DNA from 2 places in the Streptomyces sp. NBC_00273 genome. Region 1 is predicted to be linked to the other one. Evidence: riboswitches for the same ligand, from Rfam matches in the RefSeq annotation. Region 1 holds a riboswitch; the other holds the start of a gene.
The links. A riboswitch is a leader RNA that binds a small molecule or an ion and turns the genes downstream of it on or off. The one in region 1 is predicted to bind ZMP and ZTP.
Positions count from the first base shown of each region.

Region 2: linked by a shared signal. The riboswitch ahead of OG386_RS10445 (bifunctional 5,10-methylenetetrahydrofolate dehydrogenase/5,10-methenyltetrahydrofolate cyclohydrolase) and the one ahead of glyA (serine hydroxymethyltransferase) in region 1 are both predicted to bind ZMP and ZTP.

Region 1 covers NZ_CP108067.1:4,337,208-4,344,938, forward strand. The annotation lists gene OG386_RS18545 (2'-5' RNA ligase family protein) at 17-652, opposite strand; gene trpS (tryptophan--tRNA ligase) at 750-1,763, opposite strand; gene glyA (serine hydroxymethyltransferase) at 1,904-3,172, opposite strand; ZMP/ZTP riboswitch at 3,207-3,297, opposite strand; gene rocD (ornithine--oxo-acid transaminase) at 3,427-4,632, shown strand; gene OG386_RS18565 (glutathionylspermidine synthase family protein) at 4,648-5,850, opposite strand; gene OG386_RS18570 (hypothetical protein) at 5,858-6,157, opposite strand; gene OG386_RS18575 (hypothetical protein) at 6,274-7,107, shown strand; gene pdxR (MocR-like pyridoxine biosynthesis transcription factor PdxR) at 7,274-7,731, opposite strand, start outside.
Region 2 covers NZ_CP108067.1:2,453,019-2,460,749, reverse strand. The annotation lists gene OG386_RS10465 (ATP-binding protein) at 1-682, shown strand, start outside; gene OG386_RS10460 (vWA domain-containing protein) at 685-2,496, shown strand; gene OG386_RS10455 (RNA polymerase sigma factor) at 2,575-4,167, opposite strand; gene OG386_RS10450 (class I SAM-dependent methyltransferase) at 4,381-5,142, opposite strand; ZMP/ZTP riboswitch at 5,200-5,302, shown strand; gene OG386_RS10445 (bifunctional 5,10-methylenetetrahydrofolate dehydrogenase/5,10-methenyltetrahydrofolate cyclohydrolase) at 5,399-6,244, shown strand; gene OG386_RS10440 (NAD(P)/FAD-dependent oxidoreductase) at 6,373-7,731, opposite strand, start outside.

The sequences.
Region 1 (7,731 bases):
CCCCGCGCCCGCTCCGTCAGGACGGCGGTACGGTCGCTCCGGCGGCCCCGGTGGCTCCGGCCGTCCCTGCTGCCGCCTCGGCGCCCTGGTCGGCGGGTGAGCCGGCCTGCGCCGGGACGCAGTTCGGCCCGCTCCCGAACGGGTACTCGCGCAGCTTGCGCCAGACCCCGTCCGAGCCCTGCTCGTAGAGCGCGAAGCCCTCGCAGACCCACTCGGCGGTGTACTCGGCGAGGGTCGTGAACGCCAGGTCCATCGCCTCCTCGGAGATCCCGTGGGCGACCGTGACGTGCGGGTGGTACGGGAACGCCAGCTCCCGTTCGAGCGGCCCCTGGGGGTCGCGGACCTCGCTCTGGAGGCGGGTGCAGCCCGGCGCCCCTTCGGCGATCTTGACGAAGACGACCGGCGAGAGGGGGCGGAAGGTTCCCGTGCCCGCCAGCCGCATCCGGAAGGCCCGGAAGGCGGCCGCGACCTCGACCAGGTGGGCCCTGATCGCGGGGAGCCGGTCCGCCTCCACCTCGGTGGGCGGGACGAGGGTGACGTGCGTGGGGATGCCGTGCGCGGCAGCGTCCCCGAAGCCCGCGCGCAGCTCCTGGAGCTGGCTGCCGTACGGCTCCGGGACCGCGATCGAAACGCCGAGCGTTACGGTCCCCACGTATCTCTCCTCCGCTTGTCGCTGTGGACTGCTGCCGCCCCAGTGTGGCGGCAGCACCCCCATTCGTGCCAGGGCTCTCGGTCCGTAGTTGCGTTCGTCAGTGCTTGGCGGGCAGCAGACCGAGGCGGTCGTAGGCCTGTGCGAGCGTCTCGGCGGCGACCGCGCGGGCCTTCTCCGCGCCCTTGGCCAGGAGGGAGTCCAGCGTCTCCGGGTCGTCCAGGTATTCCTGGGTCCGCTTCTTGAACGGTGTGACGAAATCGACCATCACACCGGCCAGGTCGGTCTTCAGCGCGCCGTAGCCCTTGCCCTCGTACTTGGCTTCCAGCTCGGCGATGGTCTCGCCCGTGAGGGTGGAGTAGATCGTGAGCAGGTTGCTGACGCCGGGCTTCTTCTCGGAGTCGAAGCGGATCTCGGCCTCGGTGTCGGTGACCGCGCTCTTGATCTTCTTCTCGGTGACCTTGGGCTCGTCGAGGAGGTTGATCAGGCCCTTGGGGGACGACGCGGACTTCGACATCTTGATCGCCGGGTCCTGGAGGTCGTAGATCTTCGCGACCTCCTTGACGATGTGCGCGGCGGGCAGGGTGAACGTCTGACCGAACCGGCTGTTGAAGCGCTCGGCCAGGTCGCGGGTCAGCTCGATGTGCTGGCGCTGGTCCTCGCCGACGGGGACGGCGTTCGCCTGGTAGAGCAGGATGTCGGCGACCTGGAGGATCGGGTACGTGAACAGGCCGACGCTGGCGCTGTTGACCCCGCCCTTGGCGGACTTGTCCTTGAACTGGGTCATCCGGCTGGCCTCGCCGAAACCGGTGATGCAGTTCATGACCCAGCCGAGCTGCGCGTGCTCGGGCACGTGGCTCTGGACGAAGAGCGTGCAGCGCTCGGGGTCCAGGCCGGCGGCCAGCAGCTGGGCGGCGGAGAGGCGGGTGTTCGCGCGCAGGTCCTTCGGATCCTGCGGCATGGTAATCGCGTGCAGGTCGACCACCATGTAGAAGGCGTCGTGCGTCTCCTGCAGGGCGACGTACTGGCGGATGGCTCCGAGGTAGTTCCCGAGGTGGAACGAACCGGAGGTGGGCTGGATGCCGGAGAGCGCGCGAGGACGATCAGAAGCCATGGCTTCATTCTCTCAGGTGCGGGGGCGGGCCCGTGCCCGCCCACACCCGCGCCTCAATCGCCGGCGGGGCTGGAAATTTCAGCCCCGCCGGCGATTGAGGCGCGGGGTCTGGGGCGGAGCCCCAGTAGCGGCGCCGCGGGTCAGGACAGCGGCAGGCCCGGGGCCGGGAAGGCGGCCATGAGGTCCGTGACCTCGGCGCGGATCACGGCGAGCGCCTGCTCGTCCCCCTTCGCGGCGGCGTCCACCGCGCGCGAGATCCAGTCCGCCACCACCGGCATGTGCTCCGTGGACAGCCCCCGCGACGTCAGCGACGGCGTACCGATCCGCACCCCCGAGGGATCGAACGGCTTGCGCGGGTCGAACGGCACCGTGTTGTAGTTCACGACGATGCCCGCCCGGTCCAGGGCCTTCGCCGCGATCTTGCCCGGCACGTCCTTGCCCGTCAGGTCGATCAGGATCAGGTGGTTGTCCGTACCGCCCGAGACCAGGTCGAAGCCCTTCTCCAGCAGCGCCGCGGCCAGCGCCTTGGCATTGGCGACGACCGCGTGGGCGTACGAGACGAAGGACGGCTGCGCGGCCTCGTGCAGCGCCACCGCGATACCGGCCGTGGTCTGGTTGTGCGGGCCGCCCTGCAGGCCCGGGAAGACCGCCTTGTCGATGGCCTTCGCGTGCTCCTCCCGGCACATCAGCATCGCGCCCCGCGGACCGCGCAGGGTCTTGTGCGTGGTGGTGGAGATGACGTCGACGTGGTCCGCCGGGGACGGGTGCGCGCCGCCCGCGATCAGGCCCGCGATGTGGGCCACGTCGGCGACCAGGATCGAGCCCGCCTCGCGGGCGATCTCGGCGAAGGCGGCGAAGTCGATGGTCCTCGGCAGGGCGGTACCGCCGCAGAAGATCACCTTGGGCCGCTCGGAGAGGGCCAGCTCGCGCACCGCGTCGTAGTCGATGAGCCCCGTATCGGCGCGGACGCCGTACTGCACGCCCCGGAACCAGGAACCGGTCGCCGAGACGCCCCAGCCGTGGGTGAGGTGCCCGCCCATCGGCAGGGCCATGCCCATCACCGTGTCGCCCGGCTTCGCGAAGGCCAGGTACACGGCCAGGTTGGCGGGCGAGCCGGAGTACGGCTGCACGTTGGCGTGGTCCACGCCGAACAGGCCCTTGGCCCGCTCGATCGCCAGCGCCTCGACGCGGTCGATGTTCTGCTGGCCCTCGTAGTAGCGGCGGCCGGGGTAGCCCTCGCTGTACTTGTTCTGCAGCACGGTGCCGGAGGCTTCGAGGACGGCCGCGGACACGTAGTTCTCGCTGGGGATCAGGCGCAGGGTCTGCGCCTGCAGCACTTCCTCCGCCGCGACGAACGAGGCCAGCTCGGGGTCGGCGGCGAACAGGGCGGGATGGCGGCTCGCGGACATGGCGGGCTCCTCCGGGGTCGATGTGATCGGTACCCCGCGAGGCCCAGGCGAGCGGCCCTGTATGCGGTCGAGCGCGCACGACTCCCCCGGAGTTGGTTCTCCGTACGCCAGTCGCCGTGCGTACCGCACACCTTAGCGGGCGCGCCGGAAGAGAGGTTTCTGCGTCCGCGATGCGAGCGACGATAAGAAGGTGACGCCACCCTCGTCACCGCTGCACCGGCGCTCACCGCGCCGGACGGACGATCGGAGACCCCGTGTCGACAACTGCTGATGCCATCCGCGCCGCGGACGCCCACAGTGCGCACAACTACCATCCGCTGCCCCTGGTCGTCGCGTCCGCGGAAGGCGCCTGGATGACGGATGTCGAGGGCCGCAGGTACCTCGACATGCTCGCCGGGTACTCGGCCCTCAACTTCGGGCACGGCAACCGCCGTCTGATCGACGCGGCCCACGCCCAGCTGGATCGGGTCACGCTCACCTCGCGCGCCTTCCACCACGACCGCTTCGCCGCGTTCTGTACCGAGCTCGCCGCACTGTGCGGCAAGGAGATGGTGCTCCCCATGAACACGGGGGCGGAGGCCGTGGAGACGGCGGTGAAGACCGCCCGCAAGTGGGGCTACGAGGTCAAGGGCGTCCCGGACGGGCACGCCAAGATCGTGGTCGCCGCCGACAACTTCCACGGGCGCACCACGACCGTCGTCTCCTTCTCCACGGACCACGACGCCCGCGACCACTTCGGCCCGTACACGCCGGGCTTCGAGATCGTTCCGTACGGGGACCTCACCGCGCTGGCCCACGCCGTCACCGAGAACACGGTGGCCGTACTGCTGGAGCCGATCCAGGGCGAGGCGGGGGTGCTGGTGCCGCCCGCCGGGTACCTGAGCGGCGTACGGGAGCTGACCCGCGAGCGGAACGTCCTGTTCATGGCGGACGAGATCCAGTCGGGGCTGGGGCGCACCGGCCGGACCTTCGCGTGCGAGCACGAGGGCGTCGTCCCGGACGTCTACATCCTCGGCAAGGCGCTCGGCGGCGGCGTGGTGCCGGTGTCGGCCGTGGTCGCCGACCGGGACGTGCTCGGGGTGTTCCGGCCCGGGCAGCACGGGTCCACCTTCGGCGGGAACCCGCTCGCGTGCGCGGTCGCGCTGGAGGTGATCGCGATGCTCCGGACCGGCGAGTTCCAGGGCCGCGCCACCGAGCTGGGCGAGCACCTGCACCGGCAGCTGAACCTGCTGGTCGGCGGGGGCGCGGTGACGGCCGTACGCGGCCGCGGGCTGTGGGCGGGCGTCGACATCGACCCGTCGCGGGGCACCGGCCGGGAGATCTCCGAGAAGCTGATGGAGCTCGGGGTGCTGGTGAAGGACACCCACGGGTCGACGATCCGGATCGCCCCGCCGCTGGTGATCAGCAAGGAGGACCTGGACTGGGGCCTGGACCAGCTCCGGTCGGTGCTCGGCGCGTAGTCCCGTCCGTATCGGTCAGAGGATGACGTGGGGCAGGAAGCGGGCGTACTCGTCCGTGACCGGCCCCGCCGATTCGCGGATGCCGAGCCCCGCCGCCTCGTCCTCGACGACCCATGCGCCGAGCACCACCCGGTTGCCGTCGAAGTCGGGCAGCGGGGCCAGGCCCTGGAAGCAGTACTGCTCCCCCTCCTGCGGTACGAACGGCTCGCCGCCCCCGCCCGGCCCGTGCAGGGTGACCCCCGCGCCCTCACGGCCGAGGAGGGGCTTGGCCACGTAACCGTCGGACCCGGGCTCGGCGAGCTCGCGCGGGCCGTCGAGGTAGGCGGGCAGCAGGTTGGGGTGCTCCGGGAAGAGCTCCCACAGGATCGCGAGCAGCGCCTTGTTGGACAGCAGCATCTTCCACAGCGGCTCGATCCAGCAGGTGGAGCCGGTGCCGCCGCCGTGGTCGTACGTGCCGAGGACGTGCGGGCCGAACTCGTCCGTGGCCAGCCACTCCCACGGGTAGAGCTTGAAGCAGGAGCGGATGAAGCGGAGCTTCTCGTCCACGAACCGGCCGGACAGGCTGTCCCAGCCGATCTGCTCGACGGACAGGGCCTGGGTCTCCAGGCCGGCCTGCTCGGCGGTCTCCTGGAGGTAGGCGACCGTCATCAGGTCCTCGCCGAGCTCGTCGGCCTCGGAGTGCGCGAAGTGCAGCGGGCCGGGCGGGAGCAGCTCGGCCTGGCGCCGCCAGGCGTCGACGAGGCGCTCGTGGAGGGAGTTCCACTGGTCGGCGCCGGGGAAGCGCTCCTCCATCCAGAACCACTGCGGGCTGGCCGCCTCCACCAGGGACGTGGGGGTGTCGGCGTTGTACTCCAGCATCTTGGCCGGGCTGCCGGTGCCGTCGTAGCGCAGGTCGAAACGGCCGTACAGGGAGGGCTGTTCGGCGCGGCGCCGCCAGGACTCGGCGATCAGCGCGGCGAGCTTCGGGTCGGTGATGCCGAGGTCGGCGAAGCGGTCGTGCTCGACGATGTGCGCGGCCGCGGCCAGGCACATGGCGTGCAGCTCCTCGACGACGTTCTCCAGGGCCTCGACCTCGGGGAGCGAAAAGGAGTAGTACGCGCTCTCGTCCCAGTAGGGGCGCAGGGAGTCGTCGGGGTAGCGGGTCAGGGGATAGATCAGACCCTGCTCCTCGACGGTCTTCTGCCAGTCGGGACGGGGCTCGATGGTGTGCCGCTCCATGGTGCGATCAGCCGCCGCTGGAGCCGGAGGTGTTCCCGCCGATGCCGTTGCGGGTGACGGCGGACTTCTCGAAGCTGCCGCCGGCGACCTTGCCTGCGGCCACGTAGCCGCCGTAGTAGTACGAGCCGGTGCCGCCGCTCTTGCACTCCTTATTGTTCAGGTGCTGCAGCGTGGAGCGGGAGGCGCAGCGCTTGTCCGGTTCGTCGCTGCTGCCGCAGGCCACGAGGGTGGCCGCGAGCAGGCCCATGCCGCCGAGGGCGACGGCGCCGGAGCGCATCCGGCGCTGATTGGTGCTGCTGCTGTCCATGTCTGCTGCTCCCCCTGGGGCCTCGCGTGCTGCCGACAGAGTAGAGCGGGGTCACCGGCCGAAGGAATCCGGCCGCTGTGAGATCCGTGACCTAGAGTCAGTTCGTGCTGATTGGGATGATTTGTGCGCTCGGTGCGGCGGTCTGCTTCGGTACGGCCTCGGTGCTGCAGGCGGTCGCGGCGCGGGCGGCGGAGCCCGGCAGCGGGTCCGGAGTGGACACGGCGCTGTTCCTGCGGGCCGTGCGGCAGTGGCGGTACCTGGCGGGTCTGGGCCTCGACGGAGCCGGTTTCGTGCTCCAGATCATCGCCCTGCGGCACATCCCCATCTACGCGGTGGGGGCGGCGCTGGCGGCCAGCCTGGCGGTGACGGCGGTGGTCGCGGCGCGGCTGCTGAAGGTGCGGCTGTCCCGGACCGAGTGGGGCGCGGTGGCGGTGGTGTGCGCGGGGCTGCTGATGCTCGGGCTCTCCGCCGGCGAGGAGGGCACGGGGACCGGGTCGACGGCGCTGGAACTGGGAATGCTGGCGGTGGCCGGGCTGGTGCTGCTGGTCGGCGTGTTCGCGGGCCGGCTCCCGGACGGACCGCGGGCGCTGGTGCTCGGCCTCGCGGCGGGGACGGGCTTCGGGGTCGTGGAGGTCTCGGTACGGCTCATCGACTCGCCGTGGGACCTGCGCAACCCGGCCCTGTACGCCCTCCTGCTGGGCGGCGGCGCGGCCTTCCTGCTCCTCACCTCGGCCCTGGCGCGCGGCTCGGTGACGGTGGCGACGGCGGGCATGGTCATCGGCGAGACGATCGGCCCGGCGGTGGTGGGCGTGGTCTGGCTCGGCGACAGCACCCGCGAGGGCCTGGCCTGGCTGGCGGTGACGGGCTTCGCCGTGGCGGTGGCCGGCTCCCTGGCCCTGGCCCGCTTCGGCGAGCCCCCGACCCCGGCCGAATCCGCCCCCACCGGCTGACCTCTTTCAGCTTCCAGCCCCGCCGGCTGACCTCTTTCAGCTTCCAGCCCCGCCGGCGTTCGAGGCGCTCCTCCAGCCCCGCCGGCGTTTGAGGCGACCCTCCAGCCCCGCCGGCGTTTGAGGCGCGGGGGTCCGAGGGCAGCGCCCCCGGCAACGGCGCCGCAGGTCACGGGAGGGCCGCCGACAGGGCCGCCAGGGTCGGGGACCACGCGCTGTCCGGCGGGGTCCCGTAACCCACCACCACCGCATCCCGCGGCGCCGGATCCGCATCCGGATGCCGGAACCGTCCCAGCCCGTGCAACGCCAGGTCCTGCCAGGCCGCCGACTGCAGGACCGACCGCTCCAGCCCCTCCGGGAGGTCCAGCACCGCGTGCAGCCCCGCCGCGATCCCCGACACGCCCACCCGGTCCCCCACCGCCGCCACCAGCTCGTCCCGGCGCCGCCGGTACCGCAGCCGCATCCCGCGCACGTGCCGGTCGTACGCCCCGGAGGTGATGAACTCCGCCAGCGTCAGCTGATCCAGCGCGCCACACGCCCAGTCCATGGGCCGCTTGGCGGCCAGCACCTCCTCCAGCAGCCCCGGCGGAACCACCATCCAGCCCATCCGCAGCCCGGGTGCCAACG
Region 2 (7,731 bases), 1.9 Mb from region 1:
CGGCGCGGGCAACCGGGCCACCGACAACGCGCTGGCCCGGCCGATCGCCTCCGCGCTGGTCAACCGCCTCACCCACGTCCACCTCCAGGCGTCCGCGGGGGACTGGCTGGTCTGGGCCGGCGAGCACGGCATCCACCCCTGGGTCACCGACTACCTCACCGACCGTCCCGACCACCTCTGGTCGCAGCCGCCCAAGACGGAGGAGCCCTTCTCCACCCCGCGCTCCTGGCACATGCTCTCCGACGCCCTGCACTCCTTCGGCGCGGAACTGGACGAGCAGACCCTCAAGGTGATCGCGCACGGCACCCTCACCCCCGCGCACGCCGTCTCCTTCTGCGGCTACGCCAAGATCGTGCGGCACAGCTTCGGCATCGAGGCGATCATGAAGGGCGACGCCTCCTGGCCCACCCGCCCCGCCGACCGCGACCTGCTCTACTACCTCGCCGAGGCCTTCCGCGGCCGCCTGGTCAAGGAGCTGCCCGCGCAGCGCGAGCACGTCTCGCCCGCCCTGCGCCAGACCGCCTACCGGGCCAAGGCGCTGCTGGTCCAGCTCGCCGAGATCTCCGTGGAGGTGGCGCAGACCGTCATCGCCGAGGACGTCGACGGCCTGCCGGTGCTGCCCTCCTGGTTCCTCGTGGAGGCCGCCCGGGACATGCCGCGCCTGGTCGAGGCCCGCCGGTGAGCGTGTCGCGCCCCCGGCCGAAGAAGGCCGCCCCGCCCGACCCCGCCGCGCAGGCCTTCGCCGAGGGGCTCGCCCTGGTCAAACGGAACCCGGCCCTCGCCGCCGTCGGCGGAAGCGTGTGCGAGCAGTCCAAGTGTCCCCGGACCCCCGCCGCGGGCCTGGTCGCCGTGGACTCCAACGGCGTCCTCCACGTCCGCTCCGGGCTGCGCGCCGACCCCGCGGCCTGGGCCTGGGCCCTCGCCCACGCCCTGCTCCACCTCGGCTTCGGCCACGTCCCGGCCGCGGCCGTCGACCAGCGCGTGCAGCCCGACCGCTTCGACCTCGCCGCCCGCTGCGCCGTCGTCAACCGCTTCCTGCTGACCCAGCCGTCGCTCCGGCCCCCGGACGACCTCCCTGCCGAGTACCCCGGCGGTGACGAGGAACTGCTCGCGGCCCGCTGGCGCCGGGACGGCATCCCCGCCGCCCTCGCACACTGCGGCACCGCCGGCGACCACCCCGACCAGCTCCTGGTCGCCTGGCCCGCATGGAACTCCGCCCAGGTCCCCGACTGGGAGACCGCGTTCGCGCACGCCCTGACCCGCAGCGTCTCCGCCGCCATGGAGGTCGCGGGCGGGCGCCGCGACCGGGTCACGGGGCAGCGCGTGGCGCAGCGCCCGTGGGACCGCGCCCTGAACTGGTTCGTCTCCTCGTACCCGCTCCTCGGCGGCCTGGCCAGCGGCCTGAAGATCGTCGCCGACGCCGAGCTGGCCCGCGCCCAGGGCATCGACATCGCCGCGGTCAGTGCCACCGCCGGGGAGATCTACGTCAACCCGCTGCGCAGCTTCGAGGACGAGGAATGGCGGTTCATCCTGGCCCACGAGATGCTGCACGCCGCCCTGCGCCACGGCGAGCGCCGCGGCGCCCGGGACCCGTACCTGCACAACGTGGCCGCCGACTACGTGGTCAACGGGTGGCTCGTCGAGATGGGCGTCGGCGAGATGCCCGCCGGGCTGCTGTACGACCCGGAGCTGAGGGACCTCTCCGTCGAGGAGGTCTACGACCGGATCACCGCAGACCTGCGCCGGATGCGCCGCCTCGCCACCCTGCGCGGCAAGGGCCGCGGGGACATCCTGGGCGAGCCGCTGCCCCACCCGGGCAGCGCGCCGTACACCGACCTGGACGAGTTCTACCGGCGCGGCTTGGTCCAGGGCTTCGACCTGCACGCGTACGGGGAGCGCGGCCTGCTGCCCGCCGGGCTGATCCAGGAGATCCGGGCCCTGGCCCACCCGCCCGTGCCGTGGGACGCCCGGCTCGCCCGCTGGTTCGACGAGTACGTGCCGCGCCCCGAGCCGGTACGGAGCTTCGCGCGTCCGGCGCGCCGCCAGGCTTCCACCCCGGACATCCCGCGCGCGGGCCGCTACTTCCCGCCCGAGGAGGTCGCCCGCTGCACCTTCGGCGTGGTGCTCGACACCTCGGGGTCGATGAACGCCGCCCTGCTCGGCAAGGCACTGGGCGCGATCGCCTCGTACGCCGAGGCCCGCGACGTACCGGCGGCACGGGTCGTCTTCTGCGACGCGGCGCCGTACGACGCGGGCTATCTGCCCCCGACCGAGATCGCGGGCCGGGTACGGGTCCGCGGGCGCGGCGGCACCGAGCTGCAGCCGGGCATCGACCTGCTGCAGCGGGCGGAGGACTTCCCGCCCGGGGCCCCGGTGCTCGTGATCACGGACGGCTGGTGCGACATCCTGCGCATCCGGCGGGAACACGCCTACCTGATCCCCCAGGGCGCCTCCCTGCCGTTCACCCCCAAGGGCCCCGTCTTCCGTCTGACCTGACCTGCCCTGCCCTGACCGGACGCAGAACGCCCCCGACCCGCGGATCCGCGGGTCGGGGGCGTTCTGGAGGAGATCGACTCAGTCGAGGTAGTCGCGCAGCACCTGCGAACGCGACGGGTGGCGCAGCTTCGACATGGTCTTGGACTCGATCTGGCGGATGCGCTCACGGGTGACCCCGTACACGCGGCCGATCTCGTCCAGGGTCTTCGGCTGGCCGTCGTTGAGGCCGTAACGCATGGAGACCACGCCCGCCTCGCGCTCCGAGAGCGTGCCCAGGATGGACTGGAGCTGCTCCTGGAGGAAGGTGAAGGAGACCGCGTCCGCCGGGACGACCGCCTCGGAGTCCTCGATGAGGTCACCGAACTCGCTGTCGCCCTCCTCACCCAGGGGGGTGTGCAGGGAGATCGGCTCGCGGCCGTACTTCTGGACCTCGATGACCTTCTCGGGGGTCATGTCGAGTTCCTTGCCCAGCTCCTCCGGGGTGGGCTCGCGGCCCAGGTCCTGGAGCATCTGGCGCTGCACGCGGGCGAGCTTGTTGATGATCTCGACCATGTGCACGGGGATGCGGATCGTGCGCGACTGGTCGGCCATGGCACGCGTGATCGCCTGCCGGATCCACCAGGTCGCGTACGTGGAGAACTTGAAGCCCTTGGTGTAGTCGAACTTCTCCACGGCGCGGATCAGGCCGACGTTGCCTTCCTGGATCAGGTCCAGGAAGAGCATGCCGCGGCCCGTGTAGCGCTTGGCGAGGGAGACCACGAGGCGGAGGTTGGCCTCCAGCAGGTGGTTCTTCGCACGGCGGCCGTCCTCGACCAGGATCTCCAGCTCGCGCTTGAAGGCGGGCTTGTGGTCCTCTTCCTCTTCGAGCTTGTACTCGGAGAAGAGACCCGCCTCGATGCGCTTGGCGAGCTCCACCTCCTGCTCGGCGTTGAGGAGCGGCACCTTGCCGATGAGCTTGAGGTAGTCCTTGACGGGGTCGGCGGTGGCGCCGGCCACCATGACCGTCTGCGCCGGGGCGTCGTCCTCGTCGTCGTCGGACAGGACGAAGCCCTGGGTGCCGCCGGCCTTGGGCGCCTCGTCCTCGGCCTCGTCGACCAGGTCCTCGGCAGCCCAGTCCTCGCCCTCGACGACGGGGGTCTCGCCCTCGTCGGCGTCCTTGGCGCTGGTCTTCTTCGCCGCGGTCTTCTTCACGGCGGTCTTCTTCACGGCGGTCTTCTTGACCGTGCGCTTCTTCGGCTCGGCGGCGGCCTCGGCCGACGCCTCGTCTCCGATGGCAGCGGCCGACGAAGCGGATATCGCCGTGGCGGTGGTGGCAGCCGTGGCCGCGGTGGTGACCGCGGTCTTGCGGGCGCCGATGGGGCGCGGCGCGGCGGTGGCCTTCTTGGCCACGGTGCGGGCCGGGGCGGCGGCAGCCTTGCGGGGCTTCTTGGCGGCAGCCTTGGTGGCGGGGGCCGCGCTGACGTGAAGGGCGACACCCTCCTCGTCCAGGACCTGGTTCAGGCTGCGCAGGACCCGCTTCCACTGGTCCACCGGGATGCGGCCGGCCTCGAAGGCCTGGCGCACGTCGTCACCGTTGATGTGACCCTGCTCGCGGCCGCGCTCGACGAGCGCGACAAGGGCCTCGGATTCGGCGATCTCCGGAGGGAACGTACGGGACGGGCTGAGCGACACAAGGAGCCTCTCGTTGCGAACAGATAAGGGTGGACGGGACATCATCGCGCGAACTCGGGAAACAGACCGGAGGGGGGTCTGTATTCCGGGCCGCGCGAGGACACCTGTCGGTTCATCGCATGCCCGAGTCGATTCGTTACGCGCTGAATTGAGTGACCTGCGCCACGCTGTGGCCACGCAACCGATCCGGCGTAGATCCGTCCGCCCTTCAGATCAGCCCGTTTTGCGGGCTTCGATGAGGAAGCGGGCGGTGTGAGCGACGAACGGACCTTCGCGTTCGATCCGTTCGTGGAGCTCGCGCAACCGGTCCCGGTACTGCCCGACCGTGAAGCCGGGCACCATCCAGATCACCTTCCGTAGAAAGTAGATCACGGCTCCGATGTCGTGGAACTCCGTGCGCAGTCGCTCGGAGCGCAGATCGAGGACTTCGAGCCCGGCCGCGGTGGCGTCGGCAACCGCGTCGTCGGGGTGCCGGGCGCGCCGGACCTCCTCCGGCTGCGGGCCGAGGAAGTACTCGACGAGCTCGAAGACGCTCGCCGGACCGACCTGCTGCGAGAGGTAGCTGCCGCCCGGCGTCAGCACCCGCGCGATCTCCTTCCACCAGATGGTCACCGGGTGCCGGCTGGTCACCAGCTCGAAGGCCGCGTCGCCGAAGGGCAGCGGCGGCTCGTCGGCGTCGGCCACCACCACCGCGCCCAGCGGGTGCAGCAGCCGCGTCGCCTTCTCGATATTGGGCGGCCAGGACTCGGTGGCCGCCGTCAGCGGCGGCAGCGGAGCGCAACCGGCCAGGACCTCGCCGCCGCCGGTCTGGATGTCCAGCGCGGACCGCACCCGGGCCAGGCGGTCGGCCATCAGCCGTTGGTACCCCCAGGAGGGACGTTGCTCGGTGGCCCGGCCGTCGAGCCAGGAGAAGTCCCAGCCGTCCACGGAGACGGACTCGGCTTCGGCGACAAGATGGTCGAAAGTACGCGTCATGCATTGATCGTCCCAGGTCGGACGCCCGACAACCACCGAATATGTCGACTACAGTGGTCGGCGGGCCGTGACTGGCGTTCGGGTGGATCACCACCGGGGAGCGGCCCGGCGTACCTGTGGACCTCCGGTACGTCGGCTGCCGCGCGCCTGGGCGAACCGCGATCCGCAGCGACGTTCAGGAGACCCCGTGACGACTGCCCAGACTGCCACTGCCACTGCCACTGCCACTGCCCCTGCTGCCGGCTCCGCCCAGCTGATGGACGGCACGGCCCTCGCCCGCCGCATCTCGGAGCAGACCGCCGCCTACGCGGCGAAGATCACCGAGCGCACCGGCACCGCGCCCTGCCTCGCGACCGTGCTGGTCGGCGAGGACCCGGCCTCCGTGACCTACGTCCGCATGAAGCAGAACCGCTGCGCCAAGGCCGGGATCACCTCCCGCCACGTCGAGCTGCCGGCCGAGACCACCACCGAGGAGCTGGTGGCCACCCTCACCGCGCTGTCCGAGGACCCGGAGATCAGCGGCATCCTGCTCCAGCACCCCGTCCCGCACCACATCGACGAGCGCGCCGCCTTCGAGGCCATCGCCCCGGGCAAGGACGTCGACGGGGTCACCATGCACTCCTTCGCCGCCATGGGCTTCGGACTGCTGGGCTTCGTCTCCTGCACCCCCGGCGGCATCATGCGGCTGCTCGCCGCCTACGACGTCGACCTGACCGGCAAGCACGCCGTCGTCGTCGGCCGCAGCGCGATCCTGGGCAAGCCGGCCGGGATGCTGCTGCTCGAGCAGAACGCCACCGTCACCTACTGCCACTCGCGCACCCAGGACCTGCCCTCGATCGTGCGCCAGGCGGACGTGCTGGTCGCCGCCGTCGGCAAGGCCGAGTTCATCCGGGGCGAGGACATCAAGCCGGGCGCGGTGGTCCTGGACGCCGGGTACAACGAGGGCAACGTCGGCGACGTGCACTTCGAGTCGGCCGCCGCCCGGGCCTCGCTGATCACGCCGGTGCCGGGTGGTGTCGGCCCGATGACCATCGCCGTACTGCTGGAGCAGACCGTGCAGGCGGCCGCCGCGCAGGCCGGACTGGACCTCGCCGAGCTCTGATCCCACCACGCGGCTCCCGCGTACGACGTACGCACGCGCTCACGCACGCACGCCCCGGCCCCGGTCCGGGGCGTCGTGCTTTCCCCGGGAGCCGGTGGGCCGGTCCGGACGCACGGGGCCCGTGCGCCTCAGGCGCCGACCGGGTCGGGATCCGGGTCCGCCCACGGGCTGGTGCCGGTGTCCGGGCCGGTGCCGGTGTCCGTGCCGGGTGCCCGGTCGAGCCCGGCGACGGCCCGCTCGGCGGCGGTGAGCGGCGGCGCCTTCAGCGCGCCCCGGTCCGAGGCGCGCAGGACGTGCCAGACCACCGACGGGTGGATCCAGTGGGTGGGTGCGGTGCTCATGGTGAGGACCTTGAGCAGGGCGGCGGTGAGCGCCTCGTCGGTGGTCGCTCCCGTCATCAGCCGGTTGACGTACCCGTTGAGCAGGCCGGTGCCGGCGCGCGGCTTCATTCCGGTGGCCCCGGGATACAGGATGTCCTGCGACGTGGCGAGCTCCCAGGCGGTGCTGACCTGCGGGGCGATGGCGCGCTGCGCCTCGCGGCCGATGCCGGGGTGCCCCAGTCCCTTCGCCCGCAGCAGGGTGCGTACGGCCAGGATGCCCTGGGCCGCGACGGACATGCCCTGTCCGTACAGCGGATTGAAGGTGGCGACGGAGTCGCCGACGGCGAAGAACCCGTCGGGCAGCTCGGCCTTCTCGAAGTAGATCCGGCGGTTGGCGGTGCCCTGGGTGACGGCGACGTCCGTCAGGGGCTTGCGCCCCTCCAGGAGCTCACCGACGATCGGGTCGCGGACGGCCTTGGCGAACGGGATGAAGGCGTCGGGGTCGCCGGTCGGCTGGCCGCCCCGGGTCCCGGAGAGGGTGGCCTGCCACTGGCCGTTCTCGATGGGCACGATCGTGGCCGTCCGGCCCGGTACGGGCACCCTGGGATCGGACTGGACGTTGACGATGGGGAAGCCCATCTCGTGGGCTCCGGCCGGGGCTTCGAAGATCCTCGTCGCGTAGACGAGGCCCGAGTCGACCTCGGCCAGCCGGATGCCGGTGACGCCGAGCGCCTGGAGCCAGGTCCGGGCGCGCGAGCCGCGGCCGCTCGCGTCGATCACGAGGTCGGCGGTCACCAGCCGGCCCGCTTCCTCAGGGGTGTCGACCAGCACGCCGGTGACCCGGGACGCCGTGCCCTCCAGGGCGCGGACCCGGCTCCGCTGGAGCGTGGAAACCCCCTTCAGACCGGTCACCCGGGCGCGGACCACCGAGTCGAGGAGATCGCGACTGCAGGAGATGTTGAACTGCTTCTCCCCGCAGCGCGGGATCCATCCCTGGGCGGTCTTGCTGACCAGGTCGGTGGGCAGGCTGCGGCGGATGGCCCCCGCCTTCGTCCAGTCGTCGGTGATCCCGGGCAGGATCCGCTCGATGGCCCGGGCACCGCCCGACCACAGCAGGTGGGTGTGTCGGGCCTGCGGGAGTCCACGGCGCGGGGCCGGACCCTCGGG